2 regions of the Actinoplanes sp. NPDC023801 genome follow, and region 2 is predicted to be linked to the other one. Evidence: riboswitches for the same ligand, from Rfam matches in the RefSeq annotation. Region 2 holds a riboswitch; the other holds the start of a gene.
The links. A riboswitch is a leader RNA that binds a small molecule or an ion and turns the genes downstream of it on or off. The one in region 2 is predicted to bind cyclic di-GMP.
Positions count from the first base shown of each region.

Region 1: linked by a shared signal. The riboswitch ahead of AB0G04_RS29340 (Calx-beta domain-containing protein) and the one ahead of AB0G04_RS17060 (hypothetical protein) in region 2 are both predicted to bind cyclic di-GMP.

Region 1 covers NZ_JBFAAI010000019.1:57,477-65,785, forward strand. The annotation lists gene AB0G04_RS29335 (ABC transporter ATP-binding protein) at 1-1,108, shown strand, start outside; gene AB0G04_RS29340 (Calx-beta domain-containing protein) at 1,300-4,731, opposite strand; cyclic di-GMP riboswitch class I at 4,747-4,825, opposite strand; gene AB0G04_RS29345 (Calx-beta domain-containing protein) at 5,129-8,309, opposite strand, start outside.
Region 2 covers NZ_JBFAAI010000008.1:110,846-119,154, reverse strand. The annotation lists gene thiC (phosphomethylpyrimidine synthase ThiC) at 1-1,267, shown strand, start outside; gene AB0G04_RS17065 (DUF5305 family protein) at 1,485-4,166, opposite strand; gene AB0G04_RS17060 (hypothetical protein) at 4,272-4,685, opposite strand; cyclic di-GMP riboswitch class I at 4,714-4,788, opposite strand; gene AB0G04_RS17055 (ribonuclease domain-containing protein) at 5,025-5,492, opposite strand; gene AB0G04_RS17050 (hypothetical protein) at 5,601-7,142, opposite strand; gene AB0G04_RS17045 (nitrate- and nitrite sensing domain-containing protein) at 7,770-8,309, shown strand, end outside.

The DNA of each region.
Region 1 (8,309 bases), on a different contig from region 2:
CTTCGGCCGGCAGGACGAGGCCGCATCCACCTTCGCCGGGCACAACGACAAGTTGTACGCGTCGAGCTTCCGGGCCCAGTTCATCTCCGGCCTGATCCAGCCCGCGATGATGTTCATCTCCAACTTCAACTACGTCCTGGTGGCCGTCATCGGCGGACTCCGGGTCGCGTCCGGCACCCTGACCCTCGGCGAGGTGCAGGCGTTCATCCAGTACTCCCGCCAGTTCAGCCAGCCGCTCACCCAGGTGGCCAGCATGGCGAACCTCGTCCAGTCCGGGGTGGCCTCCGCCGAACGGGTGTTCGCCCTGCTCGACGCTTCTTCTCTTTCGGAGGAGCCGCCGCCGGTGGACCTCGGCACTGTCCGCGGGCGGATCGCGTTCGAGAACGTGTCGTTCCGCTACCTGCCGGACAAGCCGCTCATCGAGAACCTGAACCTGAGCGTCGAACCCGGACAGACCGTGGCCATCGTCGGACCCACCGGCGCCGGCAAGACCACCCTGGTCAACCTGCTGATGCGGTTCTACGACGTGACCGGCGGCCGGATCACCCTCGACGGGGTCGACATCGCCACCATGCCGCGTGAACAGCTGCGCTCGCAGATCGGCATGGTCCTGCAGGACACATGGCTGTTCGGCGGCAGCATCGCCGACAACATCGGATACGGGGCCTCGTCACCCGACCTCCCGGCCATCCACGCGGCGGCGGAGGCCGCCCACGTCGACGGGTTCGTGCGGATGCTGCCCGACGGCTACGACACGAAGATCGACGAGGAGGGGTCCAACGTCAGCGCCGGCCAGAAACAGCTGGTCACCATCGCGCGGGCGTTCCTCGCCGAGCCGAGCATCCTGATCCTCGACGAGGCCACCAGCTCCGTCGACACACGTACCGAGGTGCTCATCCAACGCGCGATGGCCACCCTGCGCACCGGCCGGACCAGCTTCGTCATCGCCCACCGCCTCTCCACCATCCGCGACGCCGACGTGATCCTGGTGATGGAGAACGGCTCGATCGTCGAGCAGGGGACTCACGAGTCGCTGCTGGCGGCGGGTGGGGCCTACGCGCGGTTGTACTCCGCCCAGTTCGCCCAGGCAGTCGTCGAGGTCGACTGACCGTACCGGCGTCCTGCAACGTGCGGGACGGGGCTGCTTGCGGCGGGATTGATGCCCGCAGTGGGACTGCTGCTTGCGGCGCGATTGACGCTTGCCGTGGGACCGCTGCTTGCGGCGGCCACGAAGATGCCGCGGATACGCGGAACGGGGGCGGCCGTCAGGCCGCCCCCGTCTCGTCGAACTGATGACCGCTACTTGATGGTCACCGTCTTGTTGCCGGAGTAGCCGGTGTTGATGCCGGCGGCCGCGTTGCCGCCGACTGTGGCGCGCAGCGTCAGCTTGGTCTTCGACTTGAAGCTGAAGGTGCCCTTCCAACCGGTCGCGGTGGTGGTGCCCTTACCGACGTTCACCCACTTGCCGCCGGACCAGCGCTGCACCGTGACCGCCTGGCCGGCCGCCCGCGGGTTGCCCGCCACCGAGACGCTCAGCCTGCCCCTCGAGGGCGAGCTCGCCGAGAAGGACGGCAGCTGCGTGACCTTGACGGTCTTGACCGCGGAGTTGATCTCCTGCGACCGGGCCACGAACGACCAGCCGGTCGAGAGGGACCGCGAGTTCAGCTGGAAGTAGCCGTCGTCGTCAGCGTCGGTCTCGGACAGGTACTTGAAGTTCGCCGGGTTGGTCTCCGGGAGCGGAGCGCCCCACAGCTCGACCGTCGTGTTCGGAGCCGCGGTGCCGCGGAAGGTCGCCAGGCCGACACCCTTGGCCGGACCGGAGACGGTCAGCGTCGGCGTGACCGCGTCGGCCTTGTCCTCCGACTTGATGATGACCTCGCCGACACCCCGGGCGATCGAGGCACCGGTCGGCGACGCGCTGAGGAGCTTGACGTAGAAGTTCTCGTCGCCCTCCTTCATCTTGTCGTTGATCACCGGGATGTTGACCTTGGCGGTCAGGTCGCCCGGCTTGAGGGTGATGACACCCTTGGTGAACTGGTAGTCCTCGCCCGCCTTGGCGGAGCCGTCGGAGGTCTGCCACGGGATGGTGACAGTCTGCGAGGTCTCCTTGGTGTTCTCGTCGAAGGCGAACGTGACGTCGACGTCGACCGACTGCTCCCACTCACCGATCGACTCGTCCTGGACCGAGGCCGCCGGCGGCAGGTCCGCCGGGTCGTCCGTGATCCGGAAGTTGCCGGTCGTCGAGGCGAAGCCCTGCGGCGCGGCACTCGTCTCAGAGACGGTGACACCGAAGGTCTCGGTGGGCTCGTCGACATCGTCCGGCAGCAGGTAGAACTCTGCCAGCCTCGAGTCGGCGAACGCGGTCTGCCCCTTGGCGATGTCGATCCTGGTGGTGGCGAGCGTCGCCGGAACCTCGAAGTCCTTCCCCGGGGTCGCGGGGTTGTCCCCGGTGCCGGCAACCGTGAGGCCCAGCGAATAGGGGTATGCGGAGACTCCGGTGAGTGTTCCCACGACCCGGACGGTCGTGCCCTCAGCGCCGGCGATCTCGTTGATCTTCACCGTCGGCTTCGCGTCGTCGTTGGAGATGGTGACGCGCGCGCTGTGCTGGACGTCCGCGGTCAGCCCCGCCTCTACCGAGGTGCCGGCGACCGTGAAGTCGACGACGAACGCTTCGTCACGTTCGTAGACGGCGTCCCCGTTGATGGGGATCTCGACCGTTCCGGTCGTCTGACCGGCCTTGATGGTCACCGTGTTGGCGGTCGGCAGGTCGAAGTCGTTGTCTCCGACCGTGGCGCCGGCGTTGACACCGGTCTCGGTGGCGCTGCCCGGCGTCTGACCGAAAACGGGGGTGAGGACGGTGTCCGTGCCGACCGGCGCGCTCAGCGCGACCGGCACCTTGACCGTCGTGACGCCCTCGTTACCCTCGACCACCGCGACGTCCGAGGTGGTCCACGTCGCCTTCGAGTCGTCCGCGCCCTCGACGATGTAGACCGTCTGCGTACCGAGATCCGCGGGGTCGATGGTCGCGTTCGAGCTGCTCAGAACCAGATCGAAGGACTCGGCCCGGCCGGATCCGTACGTGGTCCCCTCGTAGGTCGTGTCACCGACGATCGTCACCGGGATGTTGACGGTGACGATGCCCGCCGTGCCGGTCTCGGTGGTCGGGATGGTGATGGTGCCGTTCGTGCCCCGGTAGTCGGTGCCGTTCGTGGCGGTACCGCCGGTGAACGCGTAGTCGAGCTTGAGCGGAGTCTCCCTTGTGGTGCCGCTGACGTCGACCTTGACCTGGACCAACTTCGCGGAGTCCCCGGAGGCACCCTCGTCGTAGAAGACATCGACGGTGCCCGGCGTAGCGGAGGTGAGGTCGGTGACCTCGAGGGTCGGTAGCGTCTCGACATCCCTGATCGTGCCGATCGCCGTTGTCGTCGTGCCCAGCGCTGCCGCGACCGCGGGTCCTGTCACCGACGGCGTGACGCTCAGAGCCGCTTTGAAGGTCTCGGTACCCTCCACGATCGAGTCGCCGCCGACCGCCACGGTCTTGTAGACCGTCTGGCTCAGCGGGTCGAACGTGACCGTCGAGGTGCCCGCGGTGAAGTCCGTGGTCGCGGCGCCTCGGGCGGTGGCGGTGTCGGTACCCGCCGAGGCGGTGAAGTCGACCTTGAGGGTCTTCTCCGAGAGGCCGGAGAGCCTGATCGGGAAGCTGGCGTTGCCACCTTCGTTGACGGCCGGCGCGTTGTCGATGCTGACCGTCGGCGCGGCGTCGTTGTCCTCGATGGCCAGGTCCGCCGTGGCGGGTGCGCCGGCGACGACACCGGACACCGCCGGGCCCGTGGTGGTCAGCCGGATGTACTGAAGGTCCGGTTCATCGACGATGTCGTCGTTGATAGCGAGATTGACCGCCGCGGTGAGCTGACCGGCCGGGATGGTGATCGTCGCGTCCGCTGCCAGAGCAGTGAAGTCCCGGGTGACACCACCGGTGGTGACAGCCCCCGAGACGGTCGCGCCGAGCAGCGTGGTCGAAGTACCCGCGGCTGCGATGGGAACCGTGATGTCGTTCTGGAGGATGCCCGACAGGCTCGCGACGATCGGAACCGTGCCCTGGCTCTCCGGAACCGTCGCGGGAACGGACAGGGTCAGCGTCGGCTGGTTGGCAGGCGCGCCCCAAATCGTGGCGGTGGCTTCCTTGTAGGTGGCGTCACCATCATCGTCAGCACCGAAGTCGATGTTCGTCGCCCGAAGGATGACGGTCTCATCGCTGGTGTCGCCGTCAGCGACCGTTGGCACGGAGACCGTAATGGTGGTCGGCGATGACGTGCTGGACGCCGGGAAGGTAACCACGGAGGGCGCCTCAGCTTCTCCGGCGTCGGCGGTGTCGTTGTCCGCGTTGAGATCCCTGGGACCGTAAAGGTTGCCGAAGTCCTTGTTCGTGACAGACGCGTCCGGGACGACAGCACCTGTCGCGGTCCCGGCGAAGGTGATCTCGAACTTCGCTTCGACGGTTCCGGTGTAGCTCAACTTGTAGGAGAGCGGACCGCCCTCCCAGTTGGAGGTCGCCGTGATGGTCAGGTAATCGTTGGCCGCCGCGTAGGCGGGTGAGGCGACGAAAACTGCGGGGACCAGGCCGATGGCGGCGGCGGTGGCGGTGGCCAGGGCATGCCGGATTCGCTTTGGTCCCCAGAGCGTGAACGGCACCCGCTCTCGCGGCGCCGCTTGGATGGGTCGATGACGCATTCTCTTCCTGTCTCCTTCGGCGGCTGGGCTACCTCCAGCGGGGAGGCCCCTGGCTTTGCGTCCCCGTCTCGCGACGGGTTTGCCTGTTCGGGTACCGCACCTAGGGCGGTTGGGGGTGCCGGTCTTGACCGGCCCTCAGCAGCGCAAACACCGGATGCGAAGATCCGCGTGGGGCGGCGCCAACTGCAATCTAACCGGCGTATCGCCCTGTTAGCGGCGGAACGGGTTTTTCGGTAGAAAGTCCTTCACATAGCCGGGATTCCGCCTTGACGCGAAGGCTGGCAACCCCGCGAAAGCACCCTGACCAGCGGCGAACTGTACCCGCGGCGAAACGTCCCGTCCCGGGAAACGGCGGAAGGGCGGCCCCATCGGACCGCCCTTCCCTGGCTGTTCGGTGCTATTTCACCCGCACCGATCGGGCCGGTGAGGTCCCGGCGGTGATGCCCAGTGCCGGTGTCGCGGAGATCACGGCCCGGAACACATGGTTGCCGGCTTTCAGGGAACGCACCGTGGTGGTGAACTTGCCGTTCGTACCCAGCTTGCCGTCCTCGATCTCGTCCCAGCCGCCCTTGACCTGACGCTGGATTGTGACCTTCTGCCCCGGTTCGCCGGGATCGCCGGTGACCGTGAGGGTCGCGGCGCCCTTGGCGTTGGAGGCCACCGCCAGCTCCACGTCCTGGCGGACCTGGATGGTGCGGACCGGCGACGTCAGTCCGGCGGCCCGGACCTGCACCCGGTAGCCCTTGGTGAAGTTGGGCCTGAACGAGTAGGCGCCGTCGTCGTCGGCCGTGGTGGTGGCGGCCACCTTGAACGTCCCGCCAGAGACGCCCTGAGCGGTGAGCAGCTCCACCCTGGTACCGGGGGCCGCGGTGCCGGTGATCGTGATCCGTCCCTCGCCGGTGCTGGTGGCGGGCGCGGTCACGGTCGGCGGCTTGGGCTTGTCGTCGTCCTCGAGGACGACCTCGGCCTCGGCGGCGGCCAGTCTGGCGTCGGCCGGCGACGGGGTGCCGAGTCGCACGGTGAAGGTCTGGTCGGCCTCGTCCTTGGTGTCCGGCAGGATCGGGACGCTGATGGTGGCCGTCTCCGACTGCGGTGTGAACGTCACCGTACCGGCTGATCTGGTGTAGTCCTTGCCCGCGTCGGCCGTGCCGTCCACCGTCGACCAGGGCACGGTGACGGTGCGCGAAGTGCTGACGGCACCCCCGGTGAACTGCAGCGACACGTTGAGCCGGACGGTGCCCGCGCTCTCGCCGACGGACGCGTCGGTGATCGAGACGGCCGGCGGCGTGTCGTCCGGGTCGTCGTTGATGCGGAAGGTACGGCTCCCGCCGGCCAGTGACACGGTCGCCGTCTCGGTGTTCTCGTCGACGGCGTCGTCGAGGAACTCGATCGTGCCGACGCGGAACCTGGCGCCGGCCGGAGTACCACCGGGCACGGTGACCGTGACCCGGTCCAGTTCGAAGTCGTCGGGACCGGCGTCCTCGCCGTCGGCGGCGATCCCGGCGGCGGCCGCGGTACTGATCTCGAAGTCGCGCTGGGCGGTTCCGGTCACGGTGCCGGACAGTTCGATCGTGTCGCCCTCGTCGACGGTGCCCGCGGTCGGGTCGAGGGTGATGGTGGGCGCCCGGTCGTCGTCGGTGATGAACAGCCGCCCCTCCTGGACCTTGCCGGCCGCGTCCAGTTCGCCGGCGGCCAGTGACACCGCGATGCGGGCGGTCTCGTCGCCCTCGTACACCGTGTCCTGCTGGATCGGAACGGTGATCGAACCGCTCACACTGCCCTCGGGGATCCGCAGACTCGCGGCCGGCGGCCCGTAGTCGTCCGGCGTGGCGGTGCCCGGCTGCGCCTCGACGACCAGGTCGACGTCGCCCTGCGCCGGTTCGCTCAGGGTGACCGTCAGCGTCGCCGAGCTGTCGCCCTCCCGGGCGGTGACGTCACCGCTGACGGTGAACGACGGCACCGGCAGGTTCTGGTCGTCGTCGACGATGACGACGTCGCTGCTGGCACGGGCGATGCTGCTGCCGAACGGCTCGACAGCGACGAGCCGGACCTCGAAGGCCTCGTCGGGCTCCCGGCGCCGGTCGTTCTCGATCGGCACCCGGATGACGGCGTAGTTCTGGCCGGGCGGGAAGAACAGCTGGTTGCCGGCCGGTGTGCCGATGTCGGCGCTGGTGGCGGTGCCGGGCACCACCTCGAAGTAGACCGTGACGGGCTGGTCGGTACGGGTGGCGCCGTTGCCTCCGGTGAACTCGAGCGCCACCGGCACCTCGGCGTAGCCCAGTTCCTCGCGTACGTTCGCGGGAAGGACGACAGCGGACGGCGGCAGGTCGTTCGGATCGTCGAGGATGCCGTAGACGGCCGAGACTGACGTCGCGGCGGGTGTCCCCTGACTGGTGGCGGTCACCGTGAACGACTCGGTCAGTTCGTCGGCGGTGTCGGCGGCCAGCGGGATCGACCGCAGCAGGACCGGGCCGGTGCTGCCGCCGGGCAGGACGGCCGGCGCGCCGCTGTCGATGTAGTCCTCGCTCTCGGCCGGGTCGTTGCGAGGGCCACCGGTGGTGAGGCCGAGCTGGAAGCCGACCGGGTCCTCGGCCACTCCGGACGGGGTCGCCATCACGTCGACGGTGCCGCCCTCGGTGGCGTTCACCGAGTTCAGGGTGATGGTGGGAGCCGGGTCGTCGTCGGTGATCGTCAGCACGCCGGACTGGGCCGGCCCGGTGGCATCCGTCTCGCCGGAGGCCAGGGCCACCGTGATCTTCGCGGACTCCGTCTCCTCGTAGACCTGGTCGTCGACGATCGGCACCGTGACGGTGGCGGACGTCTGCCCCTGCGGGATGGTGAGGGTCGGCGGCGGCGACCCGTAGTCGTCGCCGCCCGGACCGGTCTGCCCGCGCCGGGCGGTGTCGTCGCCGGTGCTGATCGTGAAGTCGACCGGGCCGGCCGCGACCCGGGCCAGCGAGACGGTGACCGCGACGGAACCCTGTCCCTCAGTCGCCGTGACGTCCGGCTGCACCTGAAAGTCCGCGGCGTTGTCACCCTTGATGGTCACGGTGGCCGGCGATCCGCCGAGCTCCGCGTTCGACGGGTTCGACAGGTTGACCGACAGCGTCTCGTCGTTCTCGGCCGTCGTGTCGGCAAGCGTCGCGACGGTGACGGCCTGGCTGGTGGACGGTGGCGTGAAGACGAGCGTGCCGGACGCTCCGGTGAAGTCGGTGCCGGCGGTGGCCGTACCGCCGGTGGTGGTGTGGTCGACGGTGACCAGCTTCTCGGTGCTGGTGGCGGTGTTGCCGGGCACCGAGCTGAAGTCCAGCTCGACCGGCAGGTCCGCCACCTCCCCCTCGATCACCGTCGTCTGGTCCGGCACCCGCAGGCGGGGCGGCATGTTCGAGTACGAGTCACGGATGAGGCCGTAGCCGGTGACCGGCGCTTGCCCGCCGACCTCGACGGACGCCTCGATCGTCTCGTCGTACTCGTCGGCGGAGTCCGCCGGAATGCCGGCCGAGCCCAGATCGATGCGGGTCGCGTAGGGCTGCAGGGTGCCCGACAGCACGAGAGCGCCGCCCTCGAAGTCGTTCGGC
Region 2 (8,309 bases):
GCGCGACGAGATCGCCGCGGGGCGGGCCGTACTGCCCGCCAACGTCAACCACCCCGAGTCCGAGCCGATGATCATCGGCTCCCGCTTCCTCGTGAAGGTCAACGCCAACATCGGCACCTCGGCCGTCACCTCGTCGATCGACGAGGAGGTCGAAAAGCTGACCTGGGCCACCCGCTGGGGCGCCGACACCGTGATGGACCTCTCCACCGGGCAGCACATTCATGAGACCCGCGAGGCGATCGTACGGAACTCGCCCGTCCCGATCGGCACGGTGCCCCTGTACCAGGCGCTCGAGAAGGTCAAAGGTGACCCGCTCAAACTGTCCTGGGAGGTCTTCCGCGAGACCGTCATCGAACAGGCGGAACAGGGCGTCGACTACATGACGATCCACGCCGGTGTGCTTCTGGCGTACGTGCCGATGGCCGCTGAACGGGTGACCGGCATCGTCTCGCGCGGCGGGTCGATCATGGCGGCCTGGTGCCTTGCCGAGCACCGGGAGAACTTCCTGTACACCCACTTCCGGGAGCTGTGCGAGATCTTCCGGGAGTACGACATCACGTTCTCCCTGGGCGACGGTCTCCGGCCGGGTTCCATCGCCGACGCCAACGACGAAGCACAGTTCGCGGAACTGCGTACGCTCGGCGAACTCACCCACATCGCGTGGGAGTACGACGTCCAGGTCATGGTCGAAGGCCCCGGCCACGTGCCGATGCACAAGATCAAAGAGAACGTCGATCTGCAGGTCGAACTCTGCGGCGGGGCACCCTTCTACACACTCGGGCCGCTCGCCACCGACATCGCACCCGCCTACGACCACATCACGTCCGCCATCGGCGCCGCGATGATCGGCTGGTTCGGTACCGCGATGCTCTGCTACGTCACCCCCAAGGAACACCTCGGGCTGCCGAACAAGGAAGACGTCAAGGCAGGCATGATCGCTTACAAGATCGCGGCGCACGCGGCGGACATCGCCAAGGGGCACCCGGGCGCTCAGGAGTGGGACGACGCCCTCTCCAGGGCCCGGTTCGACTTCCGGTGGGAGGACCAGTTCGAGCTGGCCCTCGACCCTGACACCGCTCGCGCGTATCACGACGAGACACTGCCGGCGGCGCCCGCCAAGACGGCGCACTTCTGCTCCATGTGCGGCCCGAAGTTCTGCTCCATGAAGATCAGCCACGAGATCCGGGCGGCCGGCATGAAGGCCAAGTCGGAAGAGTTCGTCGACGCCGGAGGCCGCGTGTACCTGCCGGTCACCCCCACCGCCTGACCGCTCCCCGTCGCGCACGGCGCCGCTCTTTGCGGGCGATCTTGTGAGGTGGAGACTGCCGCAACGGCACATCCTCACAAGGTCGCTGCTGTGCGCGCCGGCCGCGCCTCCCCTCGAGGCGATTGCGGGAGGTTGGGGCTGTCGCGACGGCGCATCGTCACAAGATCTACGCGGGGGTGACGCTGACCTGTCAGGATGGCCGGGTCGAAGGACGCGGTCATGCATCCGGTTCGTCGATGTCGTCCACATCGTTGGCGGCGGCGCGTTTCGCCACCGGTAGGAAGTCGTAGAACGGCTCCCGGTTGTGCGTCGGCGGGTCCGGCTGTGACCCGGGGCCCGCCTCGGGCCACGGGACCGGCTTGACTTCGGCGCCGGACGAGTCGGCGCTGCCTGGCTGGGTCGTCGGGCTGCCCGGCTCGGGCGTCGTCGGGCTTCCTGGCTCGGGCGTCGTCATCGGGGTATTGCGTCCGGCCAGGTCCTCCATGGCTTCACGGGCCTCGGTGGTGGAGGCAGTGGCCGGTTCGGGACTGGCAGGTTGCCGGGTGCGCCTCGACCGGGACTTGCGGCGGCTGGAGGCCTTCTGGTTCTTGACCGGCTGCTGGGCTTCTGTTTGCTCTTCGGGGGCCTGGCCGGTCTCAGCGGTCTGGTCCGCCTTGGTGGCCGACTCCGCCTCCCCGATGGGCTGCTCAGCTTTGCCAACCTGCGCTTGCGTTTCGGCATTGACGCCGTCCGCGGCGTTGATCCCATCCGTGGCGGTCGCCTGGTCTGCGGCCTTCGCCTCGTCCGCGTCGGCCACCCGGTTGGCGGCGGCTGCCTCGTCCGCAGCCTTCATCCCGTCTATGGAGGTCGTCTTCGTCGCGCTGTCTTCAGCGGCGGTTGCTTCGCCGGGAGCGGAGGGCTGCTTGCTTGTGGTGGCTGCGGCTTCGCGGGATGCGGCGAGCCGGTTGTGAGCCGGGGCCGGGGTTTCGGTTGTCCGGCCTTCCGATCCGAGATCAGCTGCCAGCGCCGGGTTATCGCTTGTGAATGCTGAGGGCTGGGACGGCTTCGCTGTTGCGCGGGTGCGCTTCGTGGGAGTCCTGGTTCCGGGTGTCTTGGACGCGGGGGCCTTCGCTGCTGCGGTCTTGGTGGCTGCGGTCTTGGTTGCCGTAGTTGTGGCGGCGCGTTTCCGGGGAGTCGGCTTCTTCGCGAGCGGCTCCGTGTCCGCGGTCGGGGCCTCATGACCTGTGGTCGTGCCTTCGATACCTGTGGTCGTGGCTCCGATCTTTTCGGTGCCGACCTCCGCTTGGTGCTCGGCGACGGGCAGCAGTCCCATGACCGGCGCGTTGTCGGGAGCCGGTTGCGCAGTTCGGGGACGGCCTGCCACTGCCGGCTCGGGTGCTGCTCCTGCCGGGGCCGCTTTGGAGGCGGTGACGTTCGGGTCGATCCGGTACCGGTAGAGGATGCCCTCGTCGCGGACCACGAAATCGTCGGCGCCGTCCGGGCGGGTCCAGGTGAGGATCATCTGCCCGTACTTCTCGGCGAGCTTCACGAGAGCCGGGAACGTGTCGACTGTGACGACGGGCTTGCCGGGCGGACTGGCCATCGGCTCGACCGGGACGATCAGGTGTGGGTAGCGGCGCTGGATCTGGGTGCGGGTCCGCAGCGGGACATGACCCAGCGCCATCCAGGCGACGATTCCGGCGCCGATCAGGGCCACGAGGATCAGGTAGACGGCGTACTTCCGGGCCTCGGCCGCGGTCAGCGGGTAGTAGCCGAAAGCGCCGATCCGCCGGTCCTGAACCGAGGTGCCCGCGGGCGTGCTGGACCTGTCCACGGCCAGTGCTTCCGGGCTGCCGACGAGAGTGAACTGGAGCGGAGCGAGACTGAAGGAGACCTGCGGCTCGAACGTGCTCCCGTCCCCGTGACGGACCCGGGCGGTGATCGCGAGGGTGGTGGGACCCATGTCAACGCCGATCGCCTTGCCGGCCTCCGCGACGAGTTGATCAAGCGAGGGCAGATCTAATTGGATTTTGCCGGTGTATCTGTCGGTGGTGAACTGTTTCGGCTGGGACAGAACAAGAGTTTTGTGCCAGCCGTTCTGCGAGGACAGGCGAGCCGATATCTCGATGCGGCCCGGCTCACCCCGGTAGTTCATGTGCAGATCTACGACGTTGGCCAGCTTTCGGAAGACCGGATCCGGGGAGTGGACCGTGGTGCCGTCGTAGGCGGCCGAGCGAGGAACCTCAGCGGTGTAGGCGAACGTCATCGACTCGCCGGTTCTGCCGGAGCGGCTCACGCTCTCGGTGGTCGGCTTCATCCAGCCCAGTACACCGAGGGCGAGTCCGACGACACTGCAGACAGCGGTGGTGACGGCCAGCATCCGGAGGGCGGGATGAAGGCGGCTGACCGCCTTGAACACGGCCGCCGCAGTAGCCCAGGAGCCACCTCCGCCAGACATGCCCTTCACTCTCTTCCTGCGGCGACCGCGTGGGATGTCCCGGCGGCTTTTGATGCCTACCGCGCCACCGCTTACGAACAGGAAGCCCAGCATGCCCAAGCCGGTTGGGCTCAGCAGCGGTTGCAGCCAGGTGCCGCCTTGGGGAATGTGCAGTACAGCGCGCCCGATGATCTTGTCAGCAGTGGGCTTCGCGGCGTCGACCGAATCATTGTTGTCGCCTTTTAGGACGTAGCCACTCGTGCCGTCACCGTCGATGATGCGGTGCAGCACTTCGGTCTGCCCGTCGTTCCCATGGTATGCAGCTATCTGGCCGACCTCATAAGAATCGGACCGGATGAGAATGACGAGATCATCGGCATAGTAAACGGGATTCATGCTGATGCCGTAGGTGACTACGTAGGAAACCTGGCCGGTGTTCACGGCCCACGCGCCGATGGCCGCCGTCACGAGGACGGCGGCCATGACGAGACGACGGTTTATGCGTATGACAACTCCGTCGGCCGTGTGGGGACAGTGCCTACTTGAAGGAAGTCTGCCCTCAGCGGGTGCCAGGCGGGCGGCTATAGATCAGGGAGCAGGTGCCACAGTCACGTTGATTGCGGTTACGTTGGTGTAGTAGCCGGTGATGGCGCAGGTCCAAACCTTGCCCGAGCCCTGGGCGCAGTTGGCGATCGACGCCGCGGGGGAGACGCTGGCCGTGCCGGTGAGGGCGACGGTCACTACATCTGTTGCGTCGAGAGCAACGGCGGTGGCGTCGGTCTCCAACTCCATGGTGATTGTGCCTTCTACCCGGTTGGAGTTCGGTGCCGCCGCAGTGGTCAGGGCAAGCTTGATCATCTTGGCGCCGTGGATGGCCTGCGTGACCGTTCCGCCGACAAGCTTGCTGGACCCGACGGTGCTGGTCACGCCGGCGGCGGTGAAGGCGGTGGAACCGGCGGCGACGACGCCGGCGACGGCTACACCGCCCAGAAGCTGGATCATGTTACGCATTTATATGTGTCTCCCCTTGGTCGGTAGCCCAGCCGGCCCCGTGGGCCCTGTGGCTTTGCGTCCCCGGCTTGCGCCGGGTTTGCGTTTTACGGCCGAGCGGTGCTCGTTCGCGTTTTGGTTACGCCATGAGTGTTCGGACGAGGTAGGTGGCAGCTAAGTGCTCGTGACTCGATTTCTTGACGCAGTTCCGGGATTTCGCAGCCTGAGCCCGAACGTGGTGCTAAGCAGTAGCCGGACGGTTTCCGGGGGCGGGCAGCGACGCATTTCGGGGTGGAAACGCGGCGCGGCGGCCGTCAGGGGACGGCCGCCGCGCGTACGGAAGAGAAAGGTTCAAAGCTTGTAGAAAGTGACGTAGTGGTCGGGGGTGAAGTAGGCGACCCGGGTGCTGCGGTTGACCACGATGCGGTAGGCGTCCCGTGAGGCTCCGCGGGCGCGGGAGTAGACGTCGTATTCGCCGTAGGTGGCGGACGGCAGCTGGCCTTCGCGGTTGTAGAAACGGCCGCCGGTGTAGTTGTAGTTGCCGTAGGGCCAGGCGTACCAGCCGGCGGTGGTGGGCCAGCCGAGGGACTGCCAGCCGGTGAACGCGGTTCGTGCCGCGGAGCAGCGGCTGATCGTGCAGCTGTTGTGGGCGGCTGCCTGGGCCGCGTCGGTGGCTGCCGGTGCCACGATCGCGGGGGCTACGAGCGCAGTGCCGGCGAGGGTGAGGATCAGGGCGAGACCGGAGATGAGCCGGCCGATGCGGGTGATCATGATCGGACTCCCGATGTCGTGGGCGGGGATGTACCCGACATCGATCATCGTTACTGCCCGGTACCGGGGGCGGTACCTCCTGATCGCATCGTTCCATCGGAGTTCGCCGATGGTTTACGGGGTGAACTCCGATGGCGCAGGGCGGCAGGCGGGGGTTCAGTTGCCGAGGCCGTTGACCCAGTTCACGTAGTCGTCCTCGCGGGCCGGCCTCTGACTCGGGGCGGCCGGCGCGGTGGGTGGCGGCGTGATCGGGGTGGGCTGCGGCAGCGGGGCGCTGATCGGGGTCGGTTCCGGCGTGAGCGGTGCCCGCGGGCCGATCCGGGGGTGCTCAGCCGTGTCGATGCCGGTGCGGGGCGCGGGCTGTGCGGTCGCGAAACCGTTGAACGAGCCGGTGTCGCCGGTCAGCGCGGGGGAGGGTGCGGCGGCCGGGGGCTCGGGGGCGGACTTACGCGTACGCCATCCGCGTCGCAGACCACCGGCTTTGGCCGGTTGCTGCTGTTGCTGTCCGGGGAAGCGCGGCTCGGAGGGGGCCGGCGCCCCGGAGGACGGCGGGGCGGGCGGGGTGCTGGGGAACGCGGGCGCCGGTACCGGCGCCGCGGCGGCCAGGTCCTGCAGCGGGTGCGGCCGGTCGGCCACCGCCACCGAGAAGACGCCGGTGTCCGAGGGCCGCAGTTCGTTCTCCGGCCGCCGGGCCGCGGTGGCCGCTGCCTGGGCGATCGCGGACTGCACGGGCACGTCCCGGCGGGGCAGCGTGGCGCGGCCGGATGCCGTGACGGGGGCGGCCGGTTCGGGCTGTGCGTCTGCCGGTGGGTCGGAGGTGGGCGCCTGGGGTTCGGGCGAGCGGGCCGTTTCGGGGGTGCCGCGCGCGATCGTGGCCAGGACCGAGCCGAGGACTCCGGCGCCGCTGGCGGTCATCGCCGCCCAGTACGGGTTGAGGTCGAAGCCGGAGGCCGAGCCGGGTCCGGCGATCAGATAGGCCACCGTCAGCAGCGCCGGGCCGGCGAGGCCGCTCAGTGCGATGGCGAGGGTCGGCTTCTTCCGGCCGCGGGCGGCCCAGCCGACGACGAGGCCGGCGATCAGGGCGATGACAGGCATGGTGACGAACGGGGTGTGCTCGGTGACGGCGGCCGGGAGGAGGCTGCCTTCCAGTACGCCGAGCCGTACCGCGGACGGGGTCTTGCCGGGCAGCAGGGACGGCGCGACGGAGATCAGCGCCACGGCCCACACCGCGACCGTCAGGGTGCAGAGGCTCCAGCGGGCGACGGCTCGCGCGGCCGCGGCCCATCCGGCGAAGATTCCGGCGGCGGCACCGAGGCCCGCGCAGATGCCGATGACGAGAACCGGCTGCACGCCGGTGACCAGGGCGGAACGGGCCGGCTGCATGGTCAGCGGCAGCACTGCCAGGGAGCCGAGAGCGGCGGCCAGGCCCATGGCGAGGGCGCCGCCGGTGCCGACCGGGCGAGGCGACCAGCGGGGGCGCAGGCCGGTCGCGACCACGGCTCCGATCGCGGCCGCGGTCATGGTGATCCAGGCGACCCAGGCCAGTTGTGCTGTCCACTGGTCACGCTGAGTGAGTTCCAGCGTCTGGTCGAGCCGCACCATGCCGAGCCCGTAGGCGATGCCGAGTTGACCGGCCCCGACGACCGCGGCGGCCGTGGTGGTGGCGGCCAGCAGCTTCAGCCAGCTCCGAATTGCCATGCCGCGCACGTTACGGAATGTTCCGCATCATGCGCCAGTCCGGGGCCCCCTTCTTAAGCCGTCCTAAAGTCGTGTACGTCTATGATCGACGTGCATCGATCTGAATTCGGTTACTTACGGTGACTCCCGGACGACCTCTGGGCTACTTGCCAGAGGGAAGGTCCGGAGTGGACACTGTCGCGCACGGACAGCGAGTCCGTCGTTTCACGCCAAAGCTTGCCACCGTGTTCATCGAGGTCTCGGGACGGAACTCCCACATAGTGGTTGGAATTTCCATGGTGCCCGGTGATCACAACCTCACGGACGGTTGCGAGTGACGTATTCGTGCACGTCAACGCCGGGAGCCCGGCCACGGGACGTACTCGCGCGCACTTATCACCCGGACAGTGGAGCCTTTTACAGGAGGATCCAGACTTCCCAAATGGCCCGGCGTTCTGATGAAATCGCCGCCGTGCCGGAAACGGCGCGGGCTCTGCTGCGGGCACCGGACGGGGCCGGACCGCAGCCTTTTCCAGCTGGTGAGGCCGGTCGCCGGATCGGTGACCGGGCTCGACGCCCGGTTGGAGAAGGTTTATTCGGCCGGCTCCAGCGGTGGTGCGGAGCGGTGACGACCGCGAAGGAGATGTCGTGAGCACGGGATCCTCGGCCCTGGCTGCGCGACGTGGCAGCTTCCGGAGCCCACGGAAGGCCCGGCTCCGCTCGCGGCTCGCCGGGATGCTGATTCTTCCTCTCGTCGCCGTCGCTGTCGTGTCCTCGATGCGCCTGCTCGAGGTCGGCGAGGAGTCGAGTGACGCCGAACGGGTCGCCCAGCTCGCCGAACTCGGCACCGACCTCTCCGCTCTGAACCGGCTGCTGCACGACGAGCGGATGGCCGCCATCCAGTTCCTGGGTGCACCGAACAGCGCCGAGACCGGATTCCGCGAGGCGTCCAAGGCCGTGGACGCCCAGGTGGAGCGCTACCGGACCGAGCGGGCCGCGATCACCTCGATACCCGAGCGGGTCGAGATCCGCCTCACCGCCGTCGACGGACAGCTGAACGGGCTGAGCGAGCTCCGGACCACGGTCGCGGCGCGCGGCGGTGGCGCACTCCCTGACGTGGCCCAGCGGTACAGCGCCCTGCTCGCCGGCCTGAACGGTTACGAGGACCTGCTGAGCCAGGTCGCCGAA